DNA from 2 places in the Microbacterium sp. 10L49 genome. Region 1 is predicted to be linked to the other one. Evidence: riboswitches for the same ligand, from Rfam matches in the RefSeq annotation. Region 1 holds a riboswitch; the other holds the start of a gene.
What was found. Region 1 has a riboswitch for FMN ahead of AC1DCT_RS04165 (6,7-dimethyl-8-ribityllumazine synthase). Riboswitches for the same ligand answer to the same signal wherever they lie in the genome.
Positions count from the first base shown of each region.

Region 1 (8,391 bases):
TGAGGATCGTGGCGACGGCGTTCCCCGTGAAGTTGGTCAGCGCGCGCCCTTCAGACATGAAACGGTCGATCCCCACGATCACTCCGACCCCGTTCACGAGATCGGGACGGTAGGCCTGCAGGCCACCGGCGAGGGTCGCGAGTCCGGCGCCGGTGACGCCGGCCGCGCCCTTGCTCGCGATGATCATGAACACGAGCAGGCCGATCTGCTCCGGGATGGACATCGGCTGCCCCAGACCGGTCGCGATGAACAGTGACGCCATGGTCAGGTAGATCGCGGTGCCGTCGAGGTTGAAGGAGTAGCCGGTCGGCACGGTGATGCCCACCACGGGCTTGGCCACACCCAGATGCTCCATCTTCGCGATCAGCCGAGGCAGTGCCGATTCCGACGAGGACGTCCCGACGATCAGCAGGTACTCACGCCCGAGGTACTTCATCAGCTGGAAGATGTTCACCCCGGCGACGAGCTTCAGGATCCCGCCGAGCACCACGACGATGAACACGATGCAGGTCAGGTAGAACGCGCCGAGGAGGATCCCGAGGCTCCAGATCGCCGCGACGCCGGTCTTGCCGACCACTGCCGCGATCGCGCCGAACGCACCGAGGGGGGCGAGCCACAGGATCATTCCGAGCACGCGGAACACGAGCGTCTGCAGGTGCTTGATCGCTCCCATGATGGGCGCGCCTCGATCTCCGAGCCCCTGCAGCGCGAAACCGACGAGGAGCGCGATGAAGAGCACCTGCAGCACGCTCTCGCCGGTGAAGGCGCCGAAGAACGTGGCGGGGATGATGCCGAGGATGAAGTCCTGCGTCGTCTTGGCCTCGGTCGTGGCCGCCTCGTAGGTCGCGCCGGCCATGTGCAGACCCTCACCCGGGTGGATGATGTTGCCGACGATCAGGCCGATCGCGAGGGCGAAGGTCGACATGACCATGAAGTAGATCAGCGCGAGTCCGCCGATCTTGCCGACCGTCGCCGCCTTGGCGATCGATCCGACGCCGATCACGATCGTGCAGAAGATGATCGGCGCGATCATCATCTTGATGAGGCTCACGAACCCCTTGCCGATGGGCTCGAGGCCCTGTGCGAACTGCGGGAACAGGAGTCCCACCGCTATTCCGAGGCCGACCGCCACGAGTACGGACAAGTAGAGCCAGGTGTGCTTGTCCCAGGAGTTCTTGCCGCGGCGCCAGTCGTGCCGCGGGAGTCTGAAACCTTCGGTGAGAGCCATCATCGCCTCCGCTGAGTGAACAGGACGCCCGCACCACGTCGGGCGGGCCGTGTCGACCATGGTGCGCAGCGACGACGCCCGGCGGCGAGTTCTGTTCGTATTGAAACCGGGGCGAAATCTGAGCAGGCCGCACTGCGCGCCGCGACTCGCGCATACTGTCTGAGGAGGTCCGGATCGGCGATGGCGACGACAAGACGCGGCGGCGTGCGCAGTGCGGCTTCGCGCGTGTTCGCGCTGCTGATCGGATCCGTGCTGCTGATCGGCGTGGCGATCGGCGCGTTCCTCACCTGGGAGGCGCAGACCTCGGCACGGCAGGAGGCCGAGCACGTCACGGCCGCGATCGCGCGGGCGCTCTCCGTCGCCCCGGAGATCGAAACGGCCGTGACCGCGACGGACCGTTCCGCCGCGGAGGCGGACCTGCGCAGCTACGTCGAGTCCGTGCGCACGGGCGCGGGGCTGGACTTCATCACCGTCATGGACGGACACGGCGTGCGGCTCACGCACCCGGATCCGGCGCAGGTCGGCGGGCACTACATCGGCACGATCCCCCGCGACGACCGCGCCCTCACCGAGCAGTACACGGGAACCCTCGGCCCGTCCGTGCGCACCATCGCTCCCGTCCGCGACGCCGCAGGGACGGTCGTCGGCTGGGTGTCGGCAGGGGTGACCGTGGAGTCGCTGGGCGGCGCCCTGCTGCGACGCCTGCCGGTGATCCTGCTCCTCACCCTGGCCGTCGTCGCGCTCGGCGCGCTGGGCGCCGTGTTCGCGCGGCTCGCGACACGGCGCATCACCGGCGATCTCGACGCCCGCGACGTGCGGGAGGCGGTGGCCGGCTACGAGTCGGTGCGCACACTCGGCGAGGCGCTGCGCGCACAGACGCACGAGCACGGCAACCGCCTGCACACGGCGTTGTCGCTCCTGGAACTCGACCGACGCGAGGAGGCGATCGCCCTGCTGTCGGAAACCTCCGCGCAGAGCCAGTCCGTGATCGATCAGATGACGCTGCGGGATGGGGATCCGACGCTCGGCGCACTCCTGCTGGGCAAGGCCTCGCAGGCGAAGGAGCGCGGCGTGCGCTGGCACGTGCACGTGGATCCGGCGGCGCCGCGCGCGGATCTGACCCCCGTCGACGCGGTCGCCCTCGTCGGCAATCTCATCGACAACGCCCTCGACGCCGCGTCTCAGGCGGAGTCCGGCGCCGACCGCTGGGTGCGTGTCGACGTGGCCGCCGCCGACGGCGGAGCCGTCGCGATCACCGTCTCGGACGGAGGCCCCGGCATCCCGGTCGAGCTCCGGGAGCGGATCTTCGAGCACGGCTTCTCCACCAAGCCCAGCGACCGCTCGGGGCGCGGAGTGGGGCTCGCGCTCGTCCGGGACATCGTGACGGCCGCGGGCGGAAGCGTCGAGCTCTCCACCGAGCCCACGGCATTCCGTGTGACGCTGCCCGGCATCGGGCGTGAAGGGAGAACCGCATGATCGGAGTGCTGCTCGTCGACGACGACCCGCTCACACTCGAGCTCCACGCGGCCTACATCGCCCGGCTCGATGGGTTCGAGGTCGTCGGAGAGTGCACCGGCGTGCGGGCGGCGCTCAACGCCCTCTCCGCGGACGCGGGGCGGATCGACCTGGTCCTGCTGGATCTCACGATGCCGGATGGATCGGGCATCGACGTGCTGCGCCGCATCCGCGGTGCCGGCAGTGCGATCGAGGTGATCGCGGTGACCAGCGTGCGTGATGTCGAGGCTGTGCGGCGGATGTCGGCGCTCGGTGTGGCGCAGTACCTGCTCAAGCCCTTCCCGTTCGCGGTCTTCCGCGAGCGTCTGCAGCAGTTCCGCGATCGTCACGAACGCGCGGCCGGTCTCGCCGGCGCCGCCAGCCAGGAGGAGATCGACGCCCTCATCGGAGGTCCGGCGACCGGCACGATCGCCCTGCCGAAGGGGCTCGCCGCCGAGACGCTGCACGCCGTCACCGCAGTGCTGCGCGCGCACGGCGACCTCTCGGCCGGCGAGGCCGCGCCTCTCGTCGGCGTCTCCAGGGTCACTGCGCGCCGATACCTGGAGCACCTCGTCGCGCAGCACGTCGCGATCCGCGCCCCGCGCTACGGCACGCCGGGCCGGCCCGAGACGGCGTACCGCCTGACCGGGGACGCCACCGCGCCGCGCTGAGGCCCGGTGGATCGCCGCTCGGCATTCGAGCCGCGCCCGCGGCCGGCCAGGTCCCGGCCGCCAGGTCCTGCCGCGGAGATGCGGGTGTCCTGGTGGCGCGTCCCACGGTGATAGCGTCGTCGTGTCCTCAGGGCGGGGTGCAAGTCCCCACCGGCGGTGTCGCGGCATGTCCGCGCGAGCCCGCGAACGGTCCCCATGGCGGGGACCGCCGATCCGGTGCGATTCCGGAGCCGACGGTCACAGTCCGGATGAGAGAGGACAGAAGGAGCAGTCCACCATGCCCAGAATCGCCATCGTCGCCGCGCAGTGGCACGCCGAGATCGTCGAGCAGACGGTCTCCGCATTCGTCGAATGTCTCGCGGAGCTCGGCTTCGACGAGGTCGACGTGTTCCGGGTCCCCGGCGCGTTCGAGATCCCCCTGCACGCGAAGCGTCTCGCGCGCACAGGACGCTACCAGGGCATCGCCGCGAGCGCTCTCGTCGTGGACGGCGGGATCTACCGGCACGATTTCGTCGCCGGATCCGTCGTCGACGCCCTCATGCGCGTGCAACTGGAAACGGACGTCCCGGTGTTCTCCGCTGTGCTCACGCCGCACCATTTCCATGAGCACGATGAGCACCAGGACTACTTCCGCCGCCACTTCTCCGTGAAGGGCCGTGAGCTCGCCGAGGCCGTCTCGGCCACGGTGCAGAGCCTCGCCGCGATCGACTGACGACCGCTCGACGCCCGCACCGGGGCCCGACGCGGGTCGGCGTGCGCGCCGAGGCCCCGGCCGTGGCCGACGCCGCCGGGGCGCGGCACAGCTGATCTCTGCGCTGCACAGTGGGCCTCAGCGCGGCAGGCGTCCCTCGTGCAGCACGCCGTCAGGATCCGCGCTCGCTCGGATCGCCCGGAGCCGATCGAGGTCGGCCGCCGTGGCGCACCGCTCGAGCGTCTGACCGGGCGTGAGGAAGGTCGGCACCGTCCGGTCGGCCGCGACCGGGGCGAGCAGTTCGAGGAGGCCCGCGATGCTCGCGTCGCCGGGCTCGGCCGGCGCGCCCGGGAAGTTCGGCACGAGCGCATGCAGAAGCCATGACGCCGAGGCCAGGGAGGCGAAGCCGGACCGCCGTGGTGCGTCGAGGGCGCCCCCCAGCATGCGCAGATCGATCCCGACGATCGGCGACTGCTCGGGCGCCTGGCGGAACTGCACCAGCGCGTCGATCGTGGCATCGTCGAGCCGGTCGAGGGCGAGGGAGGCGCCCCGGCCCGCGGTCGGATCCGTCGGCTCACCCGATGCCGCCGCGAGCCCGGCGGGCGAGGTGGGGCCTGAGGTCTCGCGCTGGACGGCGCCGGCCCGGCGCACGCCCTCCAGGAACGCGTCTGCCGCACCATGGGAGGACAGGGCCTGCACCGTCACGAAGCTCTTTCCGCGGATCTCCTCGGGCAGCATCGGCGCATCCGGCATCCGCATCGAGTTCGTGAACACGTTGAGCGTCGCCGGCGCGGACGCGGCGAGGTCCCGCACGGCGCGGATCACGGCAGCGGAGTCCGCCGCATCGAACGTCAGAGAGGCGCCCCACTGCTCCGGAGCACGAACGAGGTCGATCTCGAGCGCGGTCACGATGCCGACCACGCCGCCGGCGCCGCGGAGCGCCCACATGGCCTCGCGGTCGCTGTCGTCGTCGATGCGCTCGTGCGTACCGTCGGGTCGCAGCACCCACGCCGCGCGCAGGTTGTCGGAGCCGAGTCCGGCGGTGCGGCTGAACCAGGAGTGTCCGCCGCCGAGCGTGTACCCGGCGACCGAGACGACGGGACTCGTGCCCGCGGGGGCCGCCCAGCCGGTGCCTTCCAGGGCGTCCACCACCGCACCCCAGCGCACGCCGCTGCCGACCACCACGACGCCGGCCGCGAGGTCGATGTCGAGCCGGTCGAACGCCGCCGTCCGGACGATCACCGCGCCGGCAAGGTCGCCGGAGGCGCCATGTCCGCTGGGTTGCACGGCGATCGGCGTTCCGGCCTCGTGCGCGGCGGCGAGGATCCTGCGCAGATCGTCGAGACCCGCAGGCGTCGCCACCGCGGCCGGAAGCTGGTCTATCGAGAGGTTCCATGGACGGCGAGCCGCATCGAATCCATCGTCTCCGGCGCGCAGGAGGGAGCCGTCGAGCTCGCTGAGAAGGGCGTCGAACGCAGTGAGAAGGGGCATGACGCCACCGTACGATGTCCCACGGACATTCGTCGGCGGCGTCATGCCCCGATGCGCTGGAGCGGCTACTCCCCCGCGAGGCCTCCGAGCAGATGACCGAAGGAGCGGCCTTCGCCGAGGTAGTTGCCCGGGTCGAACGGATCCTTGTCGGCCGCCGGCTCCCGGCGGGCCATCGCCTCGGCGAGCTCGCGCGCCCCGCGCTCGACGCGCGTGCTGAGCGGCGCGATCTCGTCGGCCTTCGCACCCCAGTCGCTCGACGCCGCGAACACCCCGGTGGGCACCGGCTCGGCGTGCAGGTAGGTGAACAGCGGACGGATCGCGTAGTCGATCGCGAGCGAGTGCCGTGCCGTGCCCGCGTTCGCGCCGATCAGGACGGGCTTGCCGGTGAGCGCATCCGGATCCAGCACGTCGATGAACGACTTGAACAGACCGGAGTAACTCGTCGAGAAGATCGGCGTCACGGCGATCACGCCGTCGGCCGAGATCACCGTGTTGATCGCCGAGTCCAGCGCCGGCGGCGCGAACCCCGTGAGCAGGTTGTTCGTGATGTCGTGCGCGAGATCGCGCAGCTCGATCACGTCGACGCTGACCTCGGAGCCGAGCTCGGTGAGCCGGTGCGCGGTCTCCGCCGCGAGGCGGTCGGCGAGCATCCGCGTGGAGGACGGGTTGCTGAGCCCCGCGGAGATCACCGCGATGCGACGCGCGCCCATCTCAGTTCGCCCCCTTCGTGGCCGCTGCGCCGAAGGAGGAGCCGGCGGCGGCCGGAACCGCGCCGCCGTCCTGGTAGGGCGAGCCGGCGGTCAGGTTGTCACCGCGGTTCGCGCCGGGGCGCGCCTCGCGCGACGGCCCGTCGCCGTACACGGCCTTGACCCGGGCGGCGTGGGTCGGAGCGTCCGGCACGGTGGCGGGGCGGTTCTGCGCGAGCTCCTTGCGGAGCACCGGCACGACCTCGCCGCCCAGGATGTCGAGCTGCTCGAGCACGACCTTGAGCGGGAGCCCCGCGTGGTCCATGAGGAAGAGCTGGCGCTGGTAGTCGCCGTAGTGCTCGCGCATCGCGGCATAGCGGTCGATGACCTGCTGCGGAGAGCCGACCGTGAGCGGCGTCATCTCGGTGAAGTCCTCCATCGACGGGCCGTGGCCGTACACCGGCGCGTTGTCGAAGTAGGGACGGAACTCGTCCACCGCGTCCTGCGAATTCGCCCGCATGAACACCTGTCCGCCGAGGCCGACGATCGCCTGCTCCGGCGTGCCGTGACCGTAATGCGCGTAGCGCTGGCGGTACAGCTCGATGAGGCGCTGGTAGTGCTCCTTGGGCCAGAAGATGTTGTTCGCGAAGAAGCCGTCGCCGTAGTAGGCGGCCTGCTCGGCGATCTCCGGCGTGCGGATGGAGCCGTGCCAGACGAACGGCGCGACGCCGTCGAGCGGGCGCGGGGTGGAGGTGAAGCCCTGCAGCGAGGTGCGGAACTTGCCCTCCCAGTCCACGACGTCCTTGGTCCACAGCTCGTGCAGCAGGGCGTAGTTCTCGATCGCGAGCGGCAGGCCCTGACGGATGTCCTTGCCGAACCAGGGGTAGACCGGGCCGGTGTTGCCGCGGCCCATCATGAGGTCCATACGACCGCCGGAGACGTGCTGCAGCATCGCGTAGTCCTCGGCGATCTTCACCGGGTCGTTCGTCGTGATGAGCGTCGTGGAGGTCGAGACGATGAGACGCTCGGTCTGCGCGGCGAGCGCCGCGAGGAAGGTCGTCGGGCTCGACGACCAGAACGGCGGGTTGTGGTGCTCGCCGATCGCGAAGACGTCGAGGCCGACCTCTTCCGCGTGCTTGGCGATCGTGAGCGTGTTCTGGATCCGCTCACGCTCGCTCGGCGTCTCGCCCGTCACCGGGTTCCGGGTGATGTCGCTGACCGACATGAGGCCGAACTGCATGCCCGACCAGGTGCTCGACTCGCTCACTGCGCTCTCCTTCAGATTTCTATTCACTTGAATATATCTGGTGAAACACCCGCCTGCGAGAAGTATTCCCGGGATCCACGAGATCGGCCAGGGCGGCTGCGAACGCAGGAGCGCCCGCCCGGTGCAGGACGAGCGCTCCGTACGAACAGCGCGCAGGTCAGGCGAACAGCTCGGACCCGACGTACGAGCCCTTGTGCGCCCCGGCCGGGATCGCCCAGATGCCGGATCCGATGTGCTTGATGTACTCGCTCATGAGGTCGGTCGACAGCCTCTTCTGGAGGGCGACGAACTGCTCCGGCGAGCGCTGGTAGGAGAGGAAGAACAGGCCGGCATCGAGACGGCCCAGCTCGTTGTTGCCGTCGACGTAGTTGTAGCCGCGGCGCAGGATGCGGATGCCGTCGTTGACCGTGGGGTGCGCGAGTCGCACATGGGAATGCTCGTCGATGCGACCGCCATGGAACGACGGCTCGGCGAACTCGCCTCCACCCGACAGCGGCGCACCGCTGCCCTTCGCCCGGCCGATGGTGCGGTCCTGCTCGGCCAAGCGCAGACGGTCCCAGGTCTCGATGAGCATCGCGATCTTGCGTGCGACGAGATACGAGCCTCCGGCCATCCAGGCGGGCTCGTCCGTCTCCGATACCCAGACGTGCTCGGCGAGAGCCTCGGTGTCGTCGGCGAGGATGTTCGCGGTGCCGTCTTTGTATCCGAAGAGGTTGCGCGGGGTCTGCTGGTCCGCGGCGGTGCGCGACGTGCGACCGAAGCCGAGCTGCGACCAGCGCAGCCTGGCGCGGCCGAACGCGATCCGGCTGAGGTTGCGCACGGCGTGCACCGCGACCTGAGGATCGTCGGCACAGGCCTGGATG
Region 1 is NZ_JBFTIW010000001.1:870,514-878,904, forward strand. Features, by position in the region: gene AC1DCT_RS04150 (cation:dicarboxylate symporter family transporter) at 1-1,228, opposite strand, end outside; gene AC1DCT_RS04155 (ATP-binding protein) at 1,409-2,704, shown strand; gene AC1DCT_RS04160 (response regulator) at 2,701-3,393, shown strand; FMN riboswitch at 3,513-3,657, shown strand; partial or broken gene AC1DCT_RS04165 (6,7-dimethyl-8-ribityllumazine synthase) at 3,665-4,105, shown strand; gene AC1DCT_RS04170 (FAD-binding oxidoreductase) at 4,223-5,575, opposite strand; gene AC1DCT_RS04175 (FMN reductase) at 5,641-6,285, opposite strand; gene AC1DCT_RS04180 (LLM class flavin-dependent oxidoreductase) at 6,287-7,501, opposite strand; gene efeB (iron uptake transporter deferrochelatase/peroxidase subunit) at 7,686-8,391, opposite strand, start outside.

Region 2 (8,391 bases), on a different contig from region 1:
TCAGAGGGAGGTTCGGCGAAGAAGAGGTTGGAACTGTGATGCCCGGTGCCCGGCAGGGGCGAACCCTCCTTCGGAGCTTCCCCGGCGGGCGGGACGATCGTGCCGTCCTTCGTGACGGAGTAAGGCGCGCCGGTCCGCGACTCGAGATGGCCGGTGCCATCCGCATCCCACACCCATTCCTGCCACTCCGGCACGATCACCGGATCGGGCTTGCCATCGTCGCGCATCGCCCAGCGCACCACCAGGGCGTCGCGCGTAGCGGTGCGTTCCTGTGCCGCTTGCAGCGCGGCGATCGACGTCGCGAGCACCTCGTCCGCGGTCTGGGTGATCGGCTGCGCCACGAGCGCGGGCGGCGTGACCGCGTAAGCGGGCGCAGCGGTCAGCGGTCCGATGGCGAGCCCGATCGCGAGGACGGCGGCGAGCGCCGGGACCGCCCACGCGGCGCGCAGCGCGATCCGGAGGGGAAGGGAAGCACGGGCGCGCCGGCGCAGTGCCGCGACACGGTCGCCGATGGTTGCCCGCCGCGGCGAGCCCGTGGGAGACGTCTGGGTGGCGTCCTCGAGCATCAGACGCAGGCGGGCCCAGTCCGCGGCGGTCGGCTCGAGGCCGATCGGCGTCGATGCAGGATCCGCCTCGCGGATCAGTATTTCGAGCAGGTCGTCAGTCAGCGGCATACGTCATCACCCCTTCCCCGGGCGTCGGTGCGGATGGTCTTCGGTCGGATCCGGGATCCCGATCCAACCGTGGCGGGGGAACCGCCGCGGGCTCCTGCAGGAGGATCCGCAGGGCCGCCCGTGCGCGGCTCAGCCGCTTCCAGGCAGTCGCCGTGCGACAGCCGACGACCTCGGCGATCTCGTCGGCGCTGAGGCCGTCCCAGTAGTGGAGCTCGAGCACCTCGCGGTCGCCGCGGCGCAACAGGGACAGCGCGTGGCGCAGCTCCAGGTGCGCGAGGTCGTCGCTCGGCCGTGCCGCGGTGGCGAGATCCCGCAGGCCCTCGCGCTCGCGGTCGCGCTTGCGATACGCGTCGCCGACGAGGTTTCGTGCGGTCTGCAGCAACCAGGGCCGGCGGTACGGCTCGCGCTCGTCGAACCGTCGCCAGGCGATCTCGAAGCAGTCCATCGTCAGTTCTCTGGCGTGTTCGCGGTCGTCGACGCGTCGTTCGACATAGCGCAGCACCGCTGTGTGGTGCTCGGCGAAGAGCGCCTCGAAGGCGGCCCGACGCGCGACGGCCGGGGTTCCCGGAGGAACTGCGCCCGGAGGATTCGCATGCATGTTTGGGAGTTCCCGTCGGATCCGGATCAGTGCAGCGGCGGGTTGTCGGCGATGATCTGCCGGGCCTGGGCGATAAGCGCGTCACCCTCGGTCTTCATCTTTCGAAGTTGGTCAGCATGGTTGCGGACGACCTCGACATTGGCGTTCCACATCGCGTCGTAGACTGCCTTGGTCCATCCGCTGGACTCGCGGCAGGTCGCATCCGCGATGGCAAGATCGAACTCCGCGGGCGTCGGCGCGGGCCGCTCCGAATCCGGATCCGCTTCGGTGTCGCCCCAGGTGCCACCGTCCATCCGCGGCGGCCTCGTCGGCTGCGGCGTGTACAGCCCGATCTCCTCGCCGAGCTTCTGTGTAGGCATCGCGTCGCCCTCGCCATATGGCGCCGAGATGTCGACCTGATACCCGGCATCGGCGAGACACCGCTTCCATGTCGCACCGGACTTCCGCACAGCCGAATCTTGATTGATGCCCTTCTCCGCCTCGCTGCGCCACATGTTGAAGGTGTTGTAGATGTCACCGGCCTTCGTATCGTCGAAAACCTTCCGGCTGCTAGCGAGACAGGCATGGAAGACCGGCTCGAACCCGGGCTGGGATTCCGCGATCCGATTCAGTTTCGTAAAGTTCTTGCGGCCGTCGGGCAGCCAGACCCCCGGCATGTAGTTGGCCCGATACCCGTACTGCCTTGCAACGTCCACGGTGAGTGCGGGGAACGAGGACAAGTTCTTCGGGAACGCGAGATAACTCGCGTCATCGGTCGGCTCGACGGGAATCGGCCATGTGAAACCCTCCATGGTCATGCACGTCTCCATCTGCCGGTTCGATGCGTAGTTCGGCAGGTGGTCGAGCGTGGGCGATGTGAACTGATCGGTCGGCATCACCCAGTGCGTGATGTCCTTCTCCGGGAGATCGGGCACCGGCCCGTTCGCGCTCGCGGGGGGCGTCGCGCACCCCGCGATCGGCGCGACCAGCGCGGCGACGGCGAGGACGGTGATCGTGCGGCGGTGACGCTTCGTCGCGATTCGGGTCATGCGGAGCCCTCTCTTCCCGAGCCGTTCTCGACTCTCACCGTAGAGGTTGGTCCGCGGGCCGGATCCTGACATCGCGGATCCGGAAACGCGAGAACGCGGGACCCGACGGCTCGGATCCCGCGTTCTCGATGGCTGTCAGGAGGTCAGCGCGGCGTCACCAGATGGCGGCGATACCGGCGTTCGCGGCGGTCAGGATGCCGACGAGCCAGAACATCGCCGGCGGGACGGCCTGGCCGCGCTTCTGCCGGGCCGAGCCGATGCCGATCAACGCGCCGATGATCAGCAGGATCACGAGCTTGGTGCCGATCTTGGCGTAGTTCATGCCCACGCCCTCGGGCAGTCCCCACGGGGCGGCGAGCACGAGCCCGGCGACGCCGGCGATCGCGAGACCGGTGTTCATCAGGCCGGTCATCTGCTTCTTGCCGCCGAAGGCCTGCACGGCCCATGCGCCGAACAGCGTCGCGAAGCCGATCAGATGGACGAACAGCACGATGTGGCGCAGGGTTTCCATGACCTCAGGCTAGGCCTGGGATCGCTCCGGCACCAGGAAGGCGCACCTCATCGCGCGTTCAGCCAGAGCAGTCGTCCGAGTGTGGATGCCGTGGGCGTTCCGTGTCGCGGCGATCAGCCCCGCAACGACCGGATGACCTGAGCGGTGCGCAAGGCGGCGTCGGCCGCCTCTGCGCCCTTGTCCTCCTTCGAGTCCTCGAGGCCGGCACGCTCCAGACCCTGCTGCTCATCGTCCAGCGTCAGCACGCCGAAGCCGACGGGCTTGCCGGCGTCGAGCGCGACCCGAGTGAGGCCATCGGTGGTGGCCGCCGAGACGTACTCGAAGTGCGGGGTGCCGCCGCGGATGATCACGCCGAGCGCGACCACCGCGTCCGCACCGCCCGCGAAGGCGGCCTGCGCGGCCACGGCCAGTTCGAATGAGCCGGGGACGCGCACCAGACGGTGGTTCGCCCCTGTCTCCTCGAGCACGCGCTGGGCACCCGCGATGAGGCCGTCCGTGATCGTCTCGTGCCAGGTGCCGGCGACGATCACGACATTGAGCCCGGTCGCGTCGATTCCGCCGGTGGTGGGTGCTCCTGCGCCGCTCATTCGTCGTCCCTTCCGTTCTCCGCACCATTGGCGGCCAGGGCGGCGGCGAGCTCGGACTCGCCGATGATGTGGCCCATGCGGTCGCGCTTGGTCTCGAGGTACTGGTGGTTGTTGGGGCCGACTCCGACGATCAGCGGCACCTGCTCGATGACATCGAGCCCCAGTTCGCGCAGCTGCGCGACCTTGTCCGTGTTGTTCGTCAGAAGGCGCACCTTCCTCACACCGAGGTCGGTGAGGATCCCGGCCGCCGCGGCGTAGTCGCGGGCGTCGGCGGGGAGGCCCAGCGCGAGGTTGGCATCGACCGTGTCGAGGCCCTCCTCCTGCAGGGCGTACGCGCGCAGCTTGTTGATCAGGCCGATGCCGCGTCCCTCGTGGCCTCGCATGTAGATGACGATGCCACCCTCCTGCTCGATCGCGTCGAGGGCCGCCTCCAGCTGCGGGCCGCATTCGCACTTGAGGGATCCGAACGCCTCGCCCGTCAGGCACTCCGAGTGCACCCGCACCAGCGCCGTCTCCGTCGGCTCGCCCGAGACGACCGCGATGTGGTCGGTGCCGGTGATGCGGTCCTTGTAGGCGAGGAAACGGAACACGCCGTGCGTCGTGGGCACGGTGGCGTCGGCGCGCAGGCTCACCCGGCGACGGGTGTTGTTGGCGACGCAGTCGGCCTCGTCCCGTGGGTCGACCTCGTTGAGATGCGCGATCAGCTGCTCGATCGTGATCACGGGGATCCCGTCGCGCTCGCCGAGCTCCATCAGTCCGGGCAGACGCATCATGCTGCCGTCCTCGGCGACGACCTCAGCGATCGCGCCGACCGGGCGCAGACCGGCCAGCCGCATCAGCTCGACGGCCGCCTCGGTGTGTCCGCCGCGCTGGCGCACCCCGCCGTCGACCGCACGCAGGGGCAGCACGTGCCCCGGACGGATGAGGTCGTTCGGCAGGGACGCCGCGTCGGCCAGCACGTTCAAAGTGCGGGCACGGTCGGCGGCGCTGATGCCGGTGGTGACGCCGGAGGCTGCGTCGACGCTGATCGTGTACGCGGTGCTGCGCGCGTCCTCGTTGGCCTCGACCATCGGGGGCAGGTTCAGCGCGTCGGCGATGTCGGCGGGCATGGGTGCGCACAGGTACCCGGAGGTCCAGCGCACGGTCCATGCGATCCACTCGGGGGTCGCGAGCTCGGCCGAGAGGATGACGTCGCCTTCGTTCTCGCGGTTCTCGTCATCCGCGACGAGCACGGGGCGGCCGGCGCGGAGCGACTCCAGCGCCTCGGCGATCGTGGAAAGGCTCATCGCGAGCCTCCTTCCGGTGTGGCGGCGCGGTCGGCGCCGGCGTCTGCGGCACGGAACGCGAGCAGCCGCTCGACGTGCCGGGCGAGGATGTCGGTCTCCAGGTTCACCCGGTCGCCGACGGCGCGGGATCCGAGCGTGGTCGCCGCGAGGGTCTCGGGGATGAGCGAAACCTCGAACCAGTCCTGTGGGGTTGAATCGGTCCCTGAGCCTGTCGAAGGGGGCTCGCTGACTGCGCTCACGGTCAGCGATGTGCCGTCGACCGAGATGGATCCCTTGTCCACGACGAGCGGGGCGAGGTCGTGCGGCAGCGAGATGCGCAGCACGCTCCACTGTGCACCGGGCCGCACCTCGAGCACTTCACCGACGCCGTCGACGTGGCCCTGCACGATGTGGCCGCCGAGGCGGGCGCCGACCGGCATCGCCTTCTCGATGTTCACCCGCGTGCCCACCGTCGCGCTGCCGATCGCGGCGACATCGAGCGTCTGCTTCATGACGTCGGTGTCGAAGGTGTCGGAGGTGGATCCGACCACGGTGAGGCACACGCCGCTCACGGCGATGGACTCGCCGTGCACCGCGTCGGACGCGGCCTTCGGGGCGCGCACGGTCAGGCGCCAGCCGTCGCCGGCGGGCGTGATCGCAGTGATCTCGCCGATCTCCTCGATGATTCCGGTGAACATCAGGCTTCTCCTTCGCTCCGGGAGGGGTCGTTCCGGGAGGTGTTCTCGTCTGCGGGGACGGCGTTCACCGTCGCGTCGTTTTCGGCGGCGGCCGGCCGGGCGATCGCCAGCAGATCCGGGCCGAGCGGCAGCCACTCATCGACGACCAGGCGCCGGGCTTCACCGATCGAGGACACGCCGATGTCGCCGAGGGCCAGCTTCGGTCCGCCGATCAGCACGGGGGCCAGGTAGGCCAGGACCTCGTCCATCAGCCCTTCGGCGAGGAACGCACTGGCCAGGGTCGGCCCGCCTTCCACGAAGACGCGCTGGATCCCACGATCGCGGAGATCCGCGAGGATCGTGGTGAGGTCGTGCTCGGTGTAGAACAGCGGCGCGTGCGGATGGCGGCGCACGGCGGCCTCGGCGGGAGTCTCCCTCGCGCCGATGACCACGGGGACGGGCTGGCGGGGGAGCAGGGCATCGCCGTCGCGGGCGGTGAGGGCAGGGTCGTCGGCCAGCACCGTGCCGGTGCCCACGATGATCGCGTCGGCCGCGGCACGACGGCGGTGCACGTCGGCGCGGGCCGCGGGGCCGGTGATCCATTGGCTGGATCCGTCCGCCGCGGCGGCGCGGCCGTCCAGGCTCTGCGCCCACTTCACCGTCACATGCGGACGGCCGAGGCGCTGCACCGTGAGCCAGTCGCCGATCAGAGCCTCGGCGGCGTCGGCCTGCTCACCGGCGACGACGTCGAGGCCGGCGGCGCGCATCCGCTCCGCGCCGCCGCCGGATCGCACGCCAGGATCGTCGAGCGCGTAGACGACGCGGGCCACGCCGGCGTCGATGAGTGCCTGGGCGCACGGACCGGTGCGGCCGGTGTGATTGCACGGTTCGAGCGTCACCACGGCGGTCGCGCCGCGGAGCTGGGCCGGTGCGAGCTTCGAGAGCGCATCGACCTCGGCGTGCGGGGTTCCCGCACCACGGTGCCAGCCCTCGGCGAGCACGTCGCCGGTGGGGGAGAGGATCACGGCGCCGACCTGCGGGTTCAGCCCGCGCGGTCCGCGGCGCGCGATCTCGAGCGCGTGCGTCATCGCCGCCCGCTCCGCCGCTGTCGCCGTCATGTCGCCTTCTTCATCCTGGTCCAGATCACCGGGGTCGGGGCGCACGTCGATCGTGCGTGCTGCCTCTCATCCGGACTCGCGAGCCTTCGCTCGCATCACCGTCGGTCCCGGAATTGCACCGGATCGGCCTCGGATCCGTGTCGGATCCTCGGTTCGCGGACTGTCACCGCCGGTTCGGATTCTCACCGACCCCGGAGCACGTTGTGTTGCTCTCAGCTTAGTCAACGCGCGGATGCCGGTTTCATTCCGGCGGATGCATCTGTGACTCCCCATGTCGTTCCGGCTCACTTCAGCAGCCGCGACAGCCGACGGTCCGCGAGCACCTTGCCGCCGGTCTGGCAGGTGGGGCAGTACTCCAGCGATCTGTCGGCGAAGAACACACTGCGCACCGTGTCGCCGCACACCGGGCAGGGTTCCCCCCTGCGGGCGTGCACCTGCATCCCTCGTCGTTTCGCGTCCTTGAGTTCGGCGGGCGGCTTGCCGCTCGCCTCTGCCACGGCCTCACGCAACGTCGACTGCATCGCGTCGTACAGTCCGGTGACCTCTGCCTTGTCAAGACCGCCGGCGGGCGCGTACGGCGACATCCGAGCAACATGCAGGATCTCGTCCGAGTAGGCGTTGCCGATGCCGCCGATCACCGCCTGGTCCCGCAACAGGCCCTTGATCTGCGTGCGCCGGCCCTCGAGCAGCGCCGCGAAGACGTCGCGGGTGAAGGACGGATCCAACGGATCAGGCCCCAGTCGTGCGATGCCGGGAACGTCGGCCGGATCGCGGACGACGTACACGGCAAGGGACTTCTTCGTGCCCGCCTCGGTGAGGTCGAAGCCGCTGCCGTCGTCGAACGCGATCCGCAACGCGATCGGCGACTTGCCCGGGCGGATCAGCGTGGTGGGGAGGGCGTCGTACCAGCGCAGCCATCCGGCCTTGGCGAGGTGGAAGACGAGGTGCAGGTGCGGTTCGGTGTCGCTCTTCAGCGTCAGATCCACGAATTTTCCGTGGCGTGCTGCACCGTCGATCTGTGACCCCGCCAGTGCGGTCACGGGCGGGTCGAAGGTCTTCAGCGCCGCGATCGCCGACACCGAGGCGCGGGTGATGGTGAGCCCGACCGCGCGCTCCGCGAGGAAGTCGACCAGCCCCTGCACCTCAGGCATCTCCGGCATGGGATCATCCTGCCACCCCGGTGCGACATCGGGGGCAGGGCGGTCCGGATGACGGTCGCCGACGCGCTCAGGGGAGGGCTCAGCCGAGGTCGATCGGCCAGTCCACGGGAGCGCGGTCGTCGGTGCGCAGCAGTGCGCCGCTCCATCCATCGTCCCGCCCTCGCGGCCCCGGCAGCCCCTGCCGCAGGAGGCCTTCGTAGCGGAACCCGAGCGCCCGGGCGCTCCGCGCCGACGGCACGTTGCCGACCACGGCGCGCCACCGGATGCGGGCGAGACCCAGCTCGGCGAATCCCCAGTCGATCACGGCGCGGGCGGCCTCGGTGAGGTATCCGCGTCCGCGCGCAGGCGCGGCCACCCAGTAGCCGAGCTCGGCGTCGCCGCCCGTCGGGTGCTCGACGATGTGATGCAGTCCGATCGATGCGATCAGCGTGCCGTCGGCGTATGCCGCCCACACCGTCTGGGATCCGTCCTCCCACCACTCGCCGACGAGCCGGACGTAGTCTTCGGCGTCCGCGCGACCGTAGGGGCTCGGCACAGTGGTCCAGCGCGGGATCTCCGGGTCCTGGCACGCCTCCGAGATCGCGTCGACGTCGGCGGAAGTCGGGGCGCGCAGCACCAGTCGCTCCGTACGGAGGGTCACCGGGCGCATCCGTGTCGCCTAGAGGGCGATGCGGCGGAGCAGGCCGACCTTGTCGTACACCTGGGCGAGGGTCCGGTCGGCGACTTCGTCGGCGCGGGCGGCGTTGGCGGCGAGGATCCGGTCCAGCTCGGCG
Region 2 is NZ_JBFTIW010000004.1:688,694-697,084, forward strand. Features, by position in the region: gene AC1DCT_RS16160 (hypothetical protein) at 1-674, opposite strand, end outside; gene AC1DCT_RS16165 (RNA polymerase sigma factor) at 661-1,272, opposite strand; gene AC1DCT_RS16170 (hypothetical protein) at 1,299-2,300, opposite strand; gene AC1DCT_RS16175 (Fe-S protein) at 2,455-2,811, opposite strand; gene ribH (6,7-dimethyl-8-ribityllumazine synthase) at 2,925-3,398, opposite strand; gene ribA (GTP cyclohydrolase II) at 3,395-4,684, opposite strand; gene AC1DCT_RS16190 (riboflavin synthase) at 4,681-5,361, opposite strand; gene ribD (bifunctional diaminohydroxyphosphoribosylaminopyrimidine deaminase/5-amino-6-(5-phosphoribosylamino)uracil reductase RibD) at 5,361-6,458, opposite strand; FMN riboswitch at 6,512-6,661, opposite strand; gene AC1DCT_RS16200 (Fpg/Nei family DNA glycosylase) at 6,743-7,618, opposite strand; gene AC1DCT_RS16205 (GNAT family N-acetyltransferase) at 7,698-8,267, opposite strand; gene trpS (tryptophan--tRNA ligase) at 8,277-8,391, opposite strand, start outside.
Region 2: it holds a riboswitch for FMN, as region 1 does, so the genes downstream of both, ribD (bifunctional diaminohydroxyphosphoribosylaminopyrimidine deaminase/5-amino-6-(5-phosphoribosylamino)uracil reductase RibD) here and AC1DCT_RS04165 (6,7-dimethyl-8-ribityllumazine synthase) in region 1, are expected to answer to the same signal.